Regions from separate parts of the Micromonospora sp. NPDC051924 genome, predicted to be linked through region 2. Evidence: riboswitches for the same ligand, from Rfam matches in the RefSeq annotation. Region 2 holds a riboswitch; each other region holds the start of a gene.

Region 1 (3,264 bases), on a different contig from region 2:
GGTCGGGTTCGGGCTGGACACGCTGCAGTGGATCGGCACGTCGTTCGCGCTCTGCGCGGCCGGTTTCACGCTGCTGTTCGGGCGGGTCGCGGACCTGTTCGGCCGGCGCCGGCTGTTCCTCGCCGGGATCGCGGTGCTCGGCCTCTCGTCGCTGGTCGGCGGTCTTGCCACCGGTCCCGGCGTGCTGATCGCGGCGCGGGTCGCCCAGGGCCTGGCCACCGCAGCGGTCACCCCGGCCGCGTTGTCACTGCTGACCACCACGTTCCCGGAAGGTCCGGCCCGGGACCGGGCGCTCGGCCTCAACGGGGCGCTGATGGCCGCCGGCTTCACCACCGGGGCGATCCTCGGCGGCCTGCTGACCGACCTGCTGAGCTGGCGGTGGGCGTTCTTCGTCAACGCGGTGGTGGCGGCCGCGGTGCTGGCCGTGGCCCCGCTGGTGGTGGCCGAGAGCCGGCCACCCCGGCGGCCCCGGCTCGACCTGCCCGGCTCGTTCACCGTCACCGGTGGGTTGCTGGCGTTCGTGTACGGGCTGACGGCCGCCGGTGAACACGGGTGGACCGACCGACGAGCCTTGGCGGCGCTCGCCGTGGGGGCCGTGCTGCTGGTCGCGTTCGGGGCGGTGGAGCGGCGGGCCGCCGCGCCGCTGGTACCCGCCGCGGTGCTGCGCCGCCCGACCGTACGCTGGGGCAACCTCCTCGGGCTGCTCGCCTTCGCCACCGAGACGTCCCTGGTGTTCCTGCTCACCCTCTATCTGCAGCGAGTGCTCGGGCTTCCGCCGCTGGTCGCCGGCGGTTCCTTCGCCGTCCTCGGCATCGGCACCGTGCTCGGCGGCGTGCTGGGGCCACGGCTGGTGGCCGCCTGGGGGGGCCGGCGAACGATCGTGGCCGGTTTCCTGGCTCAGGCCGCCGCGACCGCGCCGCTGCTCCTGCTCGGTGCGGACCGGGGGTGGATGCTGCTGCTGCTCGTCGCCACGTTCGTCGGTGGGGTCGCCAACCTGGTGGTGATCGTCGGCTTCATGGTGACGGCGACATCCGGCCTGCCCGACGGCGAGCAGGGGCTGGCGACCGGCATCGCCACGCTCAGCCAGCAGGTGGGCATCACCGTCGGTATCCCGGTGATGTCCGCGGTGCTGGCCGCGGTGGTGCACGGCCTGGGCACCGACGGCGGGGCGGTGCTCCACGGCGTCACCGCCGCCATCGCCGCGAACGCCGGCGGGTGTCTGCTCGGCGCCGGGCTCGCCGCGTTCCTGCTGCCCGGGCCCGCGTCGGGCCTGGCGGAGACGGGCTGAGCGAGGCACCGGGTCAGTGCGCGAGACGCGGAACGCCCGACCGGTTGCCCGGTCGGGCGTTCCGCGCGGATCCGCCGGGAGGCCGGATTCCGTGGTGCCTCAGCGCAGGCGCAGCTTCTGGCCCGGGAAGATCAGCCCCGGGTCGGCACCGACCACGCGCTTGTTGCGCTCGTACAGCGCCTGCCAGCCGCCGACGAGGTGGTGCGCGTCGGCGATCTCGGACAGGGTGTCACCGGGCTTGACGACGTAGGTGCCGCCGGTGCTCGGGGTGGTGGAGCGGTGCTTGCGGGTGGCCGGCCGGTCACCCCGGAAGGACCGGTCCTTGGTGGCCTTCCTGGTCGACTTCTTCGACCCACCGTCCGACTTGGACGAGTAGTGCTTGGACGAGCCGCCCTTCTTGCCGCACACCGGCCAGGCGCCGATGCCCTGCCCGTCGAGGACCTTCTCGGCGATGGCGATCTGCTCGCTGCGGCTGGCCAGGTCGGCGCGGGCGGCGTACGTCTGACCGCCGTAGCCGTTCCAGGTGCTCTTGGAGAACTGGAGGCCGCCGTAGTAGCCGTTGCCGGTGTTGATGTGCCAGTTGCCGCCGGACTCGCACTGGGCGATGGCGTCCCAGTTGACGCTGGAGGCGCTGGCCGGTGCGGCCGGGCCGAGGATGGCGGCGGCGCCGGTGGCGGCGCCGACGACGAGCGCCCCGACGGCGAGGCGACGCTGCGTGGTCCGTCGGTGACGAGCGACGTGTTCACTTGCCATGTTGGGTTTCCTCCACGCCGACGAGGTGAGCTGTCGGGTTCGGGCCGAGGAGCCCGGCCGCCGATGGCGGCTTCACCCCGAGGTGTCGAGCACCGAGGAACGTGTGGGTCCCCCGCTCCCGCCGTGAGGTCCAGGTACCGCCGGGCCGGTGGCGGGATTAGGCGTTACCGGCCCGTGGTGTCCGCGATCGCGAACGGATACGACGTTAGGAACCCTTTCGGACGAATGCCCACTTCTTGTGAAGTTCTTCACCCGGCCGAGCGACGACGTCACGGCTCGGGTTGCGCGCGGAACCGGCGTGGCGTACACGCGGGCTCATCACCCACAGTGACCGTCCACGCCGGTCCCGTACGCGTCCCTTCAGTACGTCAGGCCGTAGCCCTGCGGGAAGAGCGGCACCTGCCCGTCGCCGGCGTTGATGGGCTGCTGGCTGACCGAGTTCATCCAGGTCATCGGCAGTTTGCCGGTGGGTGCGTACCCGCCGAAGAGGACGTCGGCGACGCCGGCGCCCTCGGTGCCGGGCAGCCAGGAGGCCAGCAGCGCGTCCCACCTGGGCAGTTCGGCCGAGATGTCCATCGGCCGGCCGGAGACCAGCACCACGATCACCGGCACGCCGGCGTTGCGCAGCGTCGAAATAGTGCGCAGGTCCTCACGGTCCAGGCTCATGCTGCCGGTCCGGTCGCCCTGCCCCTCGGCGTACGGTGTCTCGCCGACCACCGCGATCGCGGCCCGGTAGGTCCCGTCGATGCCGGTGCCGCGCTGGTTGTAGGTGACCGTGGTGGTCGGCCCGACGGCGGCGCGGATGCCCTGGAGGATGGTGGTGCCGGGGGTGATGTTGCCCGACGAGCCCTGCCAGGAGATGGTCCAACCGCCGCTCTGGTTGCCGATGTTGTCGGCGTTCTTGCCGGCCACGAAGATCTTGTTGTTGTCCCGGGCCAGCGGCAGGACGCCGCCGCTGTTCTTCAGCAGCACCTGGGACTGGCGCACGGCCTGCCGGGCAAGGCCCCGGTGGGCCGCGTTGCCCACCGTCGGGGTCCAGCTCCGGTCGGTGTACGGGCGCTCGAAGAGCCCCAGTTCGAACTTCTTCGTGAGGATGCGGCGGTTGGCATCGTCGATCCGGCTCATCGGCACGTGCCCGTTCTGCACCTCGGCGCGCAGGGTGCTGATGAAGCTCTTCCAGGCGGTGGGCACCATCACCATGTCGATGCCGGCGTTGATCGCGG
Region 2 (3,264 bases):
AGCGAACCAGATACGGTTCGAGCGGTACGCCGAGGGATTGTCCGTGCAGGCCCTGCACGTCGGCTCGTACGACGACGAGGGTCCCGTGCTCGAGCGCCTCCACCATGAGTTCATGCCGGCCAACGGCCTCACGTTCAACGGGCCGCACCACGAGATCTATCTCAGCGACCCGCGGAGGACCGAGCCGGCGAAGCTGCGGACCATCCTGCGCCAACCCGTGGCCCGTCGCTGACCACCACGCACGCGTTCCACCTCGGCCAGGTGCGACTGCATCAGGTCCTCACAGGTACGGGTCGAGCAGGGTGAGCACCGCCTCCGGGTCCTCGACGTGGGCGTTGTGGCCGAGCCCCGGCAACGTGGCGACCGGCACGCCCAGCTCCTTGAGCTGCGCGTCGGACACCATCGGATCCTGCTCGCCCCGGGCCAGCAGCACCGGCACGTCGGTCGCGGCGAGCAGGGCGGGCAGCCGCGGCTCCCCCACCGCGAAGGCGGCCGGGTCCATGGCCAGCCGCCAGCGGCCGTCCTCCCGGCGCAGCCCGGCGTCCACCACCGGATGGTCCGGGGCGAACAGCCCGGCCAGCCCGGAGACGCGCAGGTAGCGCCGGGCCGCCTCGTCCCGGCTGGCGAACCAGGTCACCGGCCGCCCGGCCAGCTCGCCGGCCTTCGCCAGCTCGGCCGGGGACCAGACGACCTTGATGCCCAGCCCCACCACGGCGTCCACCGGCAACCCCCGGGACCGCGCCGCCAGGGCCAGCGCCACCACTCCGCCGAGGGAGTGCCCGAGCACCACGAGGCGGTCCCGGGCACCGAGCCGTTCGGCGACCGGGCCGAGCCCCTCCAGCACCCGGCGGGCGAGGGCTTCGAAGGAGTATTCGGGCAGCGGCGGGGACCAGCCGTGGCCGGCCAGGTCGGGGGCGAGCCAGCGGCCCGCCCAGCGGCGCTCCAACAGCGGCGCCCAGGGCAGCCACACCTCGCCGGTGGCGCCCATGCCGTGCAACAGCAGCAGATGGCGGGTACCCGTCGCGTCACCCATACGGCGCAGTGTGCCATCGGACGGACACGACGCGCGAGACGGGACGGCCGTGGAGTCCGACAGACGACGTCGGGCCCCGGCTCGGGGGGGAGCCGGGGCCCGACGGGGCGGGGTGCGATCAGGCGGAGTAGCCGCGGGTGGCCATCCAGTTCGCCAGGTCGATGGTGCTCATCCAGTACGCCGGCACCGACGGGTCGGCCGAGTCGGCGATCCGGACGGTGCGGCCGTCGTTCTTGTAGCCGACCACCGCGATGTAGTGGCCGCCGGAGAAGGAGTGCCAGCCGCCGTCGGTGTCGGTGGCGTCGCCGACGATGTTGGCGACCACGCCACGGCCGTCGGTGACGGCCTTGACCACGTCGGCCTGGAGCTGGTCCATCTGGGCCGGGGTGGGGCTGCCGGGGATCATGTGGGTCCGCCACGGGTTGCCCTTGAGCATCTGGTTGAGCCCGCGGGTGGTGTCCTCGGCGGAGTTGGTGCCGTTCTCGCCGGCGTTCAGCGGGGCGACCATCGCGTCCTGGGTGGTCTCGACGCCGCTCGCGCTGAGCGCGTTGCGCACCGCGGCCGGGCCGCAGTTCCAGTAGGCGGTCTGCGCCTCGTAGGTGTAGTCGAGGACCTTGGTCGACGGGGGCTTCGGCTTGGCCTTCTTCGTGACGTCCGGGTCGGCCTTGGCGGTGCTGGCCTTCGCCGTGGGCGACGCGCTCGGCGAAGCGGACGGCGACGATGGTGCGGCGATCTTGGCCTCGGCGGCGACCTGACCCAGCTGCGGGGCCAACTCGGCGACGGCGGCGGTGTGCTGCTGGCGCACCGGCGAGTCGTTGGTGGCAGCCAGGGCGGCGCCGGTGCCGCCGGCCAGGACGAGCGCCGCGGCCGAGCCGGCGACGATCTGGTACGGGCGCTCGGTCGCGAGGCGGCGCAGCTGTCGCTTCAGGTGGTGCTTCACGTGTTCCTCCACGGGGGGCCGGAGCGGCACACGCCCGCCCGCCGCGCGGAGGAACTCACGCGCGTTCGTGGGGCGGGGTGGCCGCGGGAAGGGAAGCGCCCGGAGTGGCCGGGCTGCCGGGGGTGCTTGGACGCTGTCAGGCGAGCGCCGGCACCGGTGCGCCGTGGAGGCGGGGAGAGGATCGGGGGGTGGTCGGCACGAGGATGGGACTCCTTCCTACACCGCCTACCGGGTTAGCTGACGGATTCGGGCGGGAAGTACGCCCTACCGCGGCCGAAGCTCGCGGATTCACCCCGGTGTTGCACTGGGTCCCCGGTTCGTGAGATCACGATTGAGCGGGTCGGCACGGCGTCGCCTCTTGCGATCGAAAACCGCACCGGACGCGCCGACACTACCGGCGGGTACGCCACCTGCCAAGCGTCCCCACCTGCGTAAACCTCGAACATCATTACTCTGACCGGAACAGCCGATCACTGACGTTACTCAATGGGACGAGCAGTTATGTCGGAACTGTCGGGCAACAATCGGACATCGGGTAGCGAGCGGCCCGGAATTGCGGGAGTCGATCGCCCGAGCTGTTCCCGATGACCGTTTCGGGCATCCCGTGACGGGGCTCACCACATTCGGGTAACGATTCAGCCCACCCGGGCCGGGCGCCAGCGCGCACGGGTGGTCACGGCCGGGGCGGCCGGCACCGGAGCGGGCTGCCGGGTCACCGGCTCGGCCGACCGCGCCGGCACCACGCCCGGACGCAGTGCCGTGGCGGCCGCGTACGCCTCGGCGGCCAGGACGCGAGCCGCGTCGGCGGCCAACTCGGCGTCCCGCCACGCCCGCTGCTCCCGCTCGGCGGCGGTCCGCCAGCCGGAGCGCCGGTGCTCGCGTACCGCCCGGGCCAGGACGATCTCCTGCCCGGCCGGGTGCCGGCGGGGGTCCCAGCCGTTGCGGTGGGCGAGCACGTCGGCCAACTGCCGGGCGGTCAGGTCGCCCCGCCAGTGCGCCGCCATCGCGGCGTGGTGCAGCCAGCGCTCCCGGGCCGCGTACTCGGCCGGGGTGCGGGGTGTACGCGGCTCGGGCAGCGCGGCGGCGCCGGCGAGGCGGCGGGCGAGGACCTCGGCCTCGTCGTACGCCCGCCAGGCCTGCCCGACCTCGCCCTGGGCGGCGAGCCACTGCTCGCGGCGGCGGCGGGCGGTCTGCGCGGCCCCGGCGGCCGCCACCGCCACCTCGTCGGCGTACCGGCTCAGGTCGGCGCGGCGGGCGGCCTCCTCGGCGGCCGGATCGGGGGCCACCTCGG
Region 3 (3,264 bases), on a different contig from region 2:
ACCCGTACCGGTCGCTATGGTGTTCCGATGCTGCTCTCCGACCGCGACCTGGTCTCCGAGATCAAGGCGGGCACGCTCGCGCTGGAGCCCTTCGAGCCCACGCTGGTGCAACCGTCCAGCATCGACGTACGCCTGGACCGGCTGTTCCGGGTCTTCAACAACCACCTTTACACCCACATCGACCCGGCGGTCCAGCAGGACGACCTGACGTCGATGGTGGAGGTTCCCGAGGGCGAGCCGTTCGTGCTGCACCCGGGCGAGTTCGTGCTCGCCTCGACCCTCGAGGTGATCTCGCTGGGCGACCAGCTCGCCGGCCGCCTGGAGGGCAAGTCCAGCCTGGGCCGGCTCGGGCTGCTCACCCACTCGACGGCGGGCTTCATCGACCCGGGCTTCTCCGGCCATGTCACGCTGGAGCTGTCCAACGTGGCGAACCTGCCGATCACCCTCTGGCCGGGCATGAAGATCGGCCAGCTCTGCATCTTCCGGCTCTCCTCGCCGGCCGAGCACCCGTACGGTTCCGCGGTCTACGGGTCGCGCTACCAGGGGCAGCGCGGGCCGACGCCGAGCCGGTCCTGGCAGAACTGGCGGGTCTGGCCGACCCGCTGAGGAACGATGCAGGGGCCCCCGCGTCGCGGGAGCCCCTGCGGACCGTCAGCCCGGTCGGCCGTAACTGTTGATCTGGCCGTCGTCGACGCGCTTCATGGTGATCGGCTTGCCGGACTGGGAGGCGTGCACCACCCAGCCGTTACCGACGTACAACGCGACGTGGTGCAGGTCGCTGTAGTAGAAGACCAGGTCGCCTACCTGTAGCTCGCTGCGGCTCACCCGCCGGGTGACGTCGTGCTGCTGGCGCGCGTTGTGCGGCAGCGAGACACCGGCCTTGGCCCAGGCGGCCATGGTCAGGCCGGAGCAGTCGTAGTGGTCCGGCCCGGCGGCGCCCCAGACGTAGATCTTGCCGATCTGGGCGCAGGCGAACTTGGCCGCGACCCCGCCGGGGCCACCCGGGTAGCCGGCCGGGCAGGGCGCCGGACGCAGCGGCCCGCCGCCCCCGTTGCCGTACACCTTGAGCCGCAGCTTCTGGAGCCGGGCGATCTCGGCGTCGATCTGCTTCTTCTGCGCCGCGAGCTGGGCCTCGGTACGGGCCAGCTTGGCGATCATGTCGTCCAGCGGCTGCTTCTTGGCGGCCAGCTGGTCGCGCAGCTCGGCCACCGTCTGCACCTGCTGCTGCTGGCGGTGCGCGAAGCGGTCGAGCAGTTCCAGGCTGTCGACCACCTCACCCGGGGAGCGGCTGCCCAGCAGCGCGTTCACCGTGGAGAGGTTGTCCCCCTTGTAGGCGTCGGCGGCGAGACCGCCGACCTGCCCGAGGGCCTGGTCGACCTTGGCCTGCAGCGGGGCGATCTGCTTGGCCAGCGCGGCGGCCTGCTTGCGGTTGGCGGCGAGGTCCTCGCGGGTGGCGTTGACCTTTTCGATGATCGGTTCGAGCTTGTTCCAGTCCCGGTCGATCTGGGCTTCGATCTCGGCGACCGACGGGTCTGCGTGGGCCGCCGTGGCGCCGCCGGTCAGGATGACGGCGGTGCCGACCAGGGCGGCGAGGGCGGTGGTGAAGCGGGACCAGCGTGAACGCGGCGCAGCCGTCAGCCGGTCGAGTGACCGCGCCGACGGCGGCCGCGGGGCATGGTTAGCCACCGGGCTCCGTACTCCTTCTTCCGGACCGCCTACCGGGTTAGCTGACGGGTTCGGGCAGGAAGGGAGCCGCCCTACCGCAGAGGCTGCGGATTCACCCCAGTTACCTGGGTCCCCGGCTCGCCCGGAGGCGACTCGGCGGTGTCCGACCGTCACCACCCGGGCTGGGCGATGAAACTGCCGGCCGACGATTGACCAGAGTAGAGATCGCCGTTATCAAGACGCAACTCACGCGGCCGTGACACTCCGTACGCGAAGTTGCGGCCACGATCCGGAGGATGAAGGTTTTCTTCAGCGGGTTTTACCAGCCGGAAAGGTATTGACCGCAAGGCGGGTGCGGAGTGAGGGTGGGAACGCAGTGACCCCCATCCCTGTCTGGAGGTTCGATGCACCTCTCACCCCCGCCGTCGGGCAGACGGATACTGCTGGCCGCCGCCGTCGCGGCGGCCACCGCGCTCGCGACCACCGGCCCGGTGGCCGCCGAGCCGTCCAGCGCCGACACCGCCGACCGGCAGCAGCAGTACGCCGGCGCGGCCGACGAGTACGGCGTGCCGCAGAGCGTCCTGCTCGGCGTCTCGTACCTGGAGTCCCGCTGGGACACCCACCCGGGCCAGCCCAGCACGAGCGGCGGCTACGGCCCGATGCACCTGACCGACGCCGAGCAGGTCGCCTCGACCCCGTCCAGCTCACACGTGGACGAGAACGAGGACCCGCGCGGCGACGACTCCCGCCCGCTCACGCTCGACCCGACCGTCGCCGCCGCGCCCTCCGGCGACGTGCTGCCGCAGGCGTCCCTGCAGACCGTCGACGCCGCCGCCGCGCTCACCGGCATCCCGGTGGAGACGCTGCGTACCGACGCCGTCGCGAACATCCGGGGCGGCGCGGCGCTGCTCGCCTCGTACCAGAAGGATCTGGGCGGGCCGGTCGGCGCCGGCAGCGACCCGGCGGCCTGGTACGGCGCGGTGGCCCGGTACTCCGGCGCGGACACCGAGGACGCCGCGGCGGCCTTCGCCGACGAGGTGTACGACCAGATCGGCCAGGGCGCCAGCCGGACCACCGACGACGGCCAGCGGGTGACCCTCGCCGCCGCCGCCGTGACGCCGGACGAGTCCGGGCTGCACAAGCTGGGCCTGCGCCGCGCCGAGCGGCCGGACGGCCTGGAATGCCCGGTCCGGCTCGCCTGCGAGTGGATTCCCGCCCCGTACGAGAAGTACGGCCCGGGCGCCGGCGACTACGGCAACCACGACCTCGGCGCGCGGCCGGCCCAGCAGAAGATCGAATACATCGTCATCCACGACACCGAGGGCTACTTCGGCCCCAGCGTGAAATTGGTCCAGGACAAGACCTACCTGGGCTGGCACTACACGCTGCGCTCGGTGGACGGCTACGTCGCCCAGCACATCAAGGCCAAGGACGTCGGCTGGCACGCCGGCAACTGGTACGTGAACGCCAAGTCCATCGGCATCGAGCACGAGGGCTTCGCCGGCCACGGCACCTGGTACACCGAGGCGATGTACCGGACCTCGGCCAAGCTGGTCCGCCACCTGGCGCTGCGCTTCCAGATCCCGCTGGACCGGCAGC

What was found. Region 2 has a riboswitch for cyclic di-AMP ahead of ACZ6S5_RS19430 (C39 family peptidase). Riboswitches for the same ligand answer to the same signal wherever they lie in the genome.
Region 1: linked by a shared signal. The riboswitch ahead of ACZ6S5_RS03210 (transglycosylase family protein) and the one ahead of ACZ6S5_RS19430 (C39 family peptidase) in region 2 are both predicted to bind cyclic di-AMP.
Region 3: linked by a shared signal. The riboswitch ahead of ACZ6S5_RS28450 (C40 family peptidase) and the one ahead of ACZ6S5_RS19430 (C39 family peptidase) in region 2 are both predicted to bind cyclic di-AMP.

Annotation. Positions count from the first base shown of each region.
Region 1 is NZ_JBVJJA010000003.1:143,757-147,020, forward strand. Features, by position in the region: gene ACZ6S5_RS03205 (MFS transporter) at 1-1,288, shown strand, start outside; gene ACZ6S5_RS03210 (transglycosylase family protein) at 1,388-2,041, opposite strand; cyclic di-AMP (ydaO/yuaA leader) riboswitch at 2,043-2,215, opposite strand; gene ACZ6S5_RS03215 (glycoside hydrolase family 3 protein) at 2,402-3,264, opposite strand, start outside.
Region 2 is NZ_JBVJJA010000023.1:62,726-65,989, forward strand. Features, by position in the region: gene ACZ6S5_RS19420 (GyrI-like domain-containing protein) at 1-232, shown strand, start outside; gene ACZ6S5_RS19425 (alpha/beta fold hydrolase) at 281-1,033, opposite strand; gene ACZ6S5_RS19430 (C39 family peptidase) at 1,152-1,985, opposite strand; cyclic di-AMP (ydaO/yuaA leader) riboswitch at 2,181-2,321, opposite strand; gene ACZ6S5_RS19435 (hypothetical protein) at 2,609-3,264, opposite strand, start outside.
Region 3 is NZ_JBVJJA010000046.1:22,976-26,239, reverse strand. Features, by position in the region: gene dcd (dCTP deaminase) at 28-606, shown strand; gene ACZ6S5_RS28450 (C40 family peptidase) at 652-1,686, opposite strand; cyclic di-AMP (ydaO/yuaA leader) riboswitch at 1,699-1,834, opposite strand; gene ACZ6S5_RS28445 (N-acetylmuramoyl-L-alanine amidase) at 2,070-3,264, shown strand, end outside.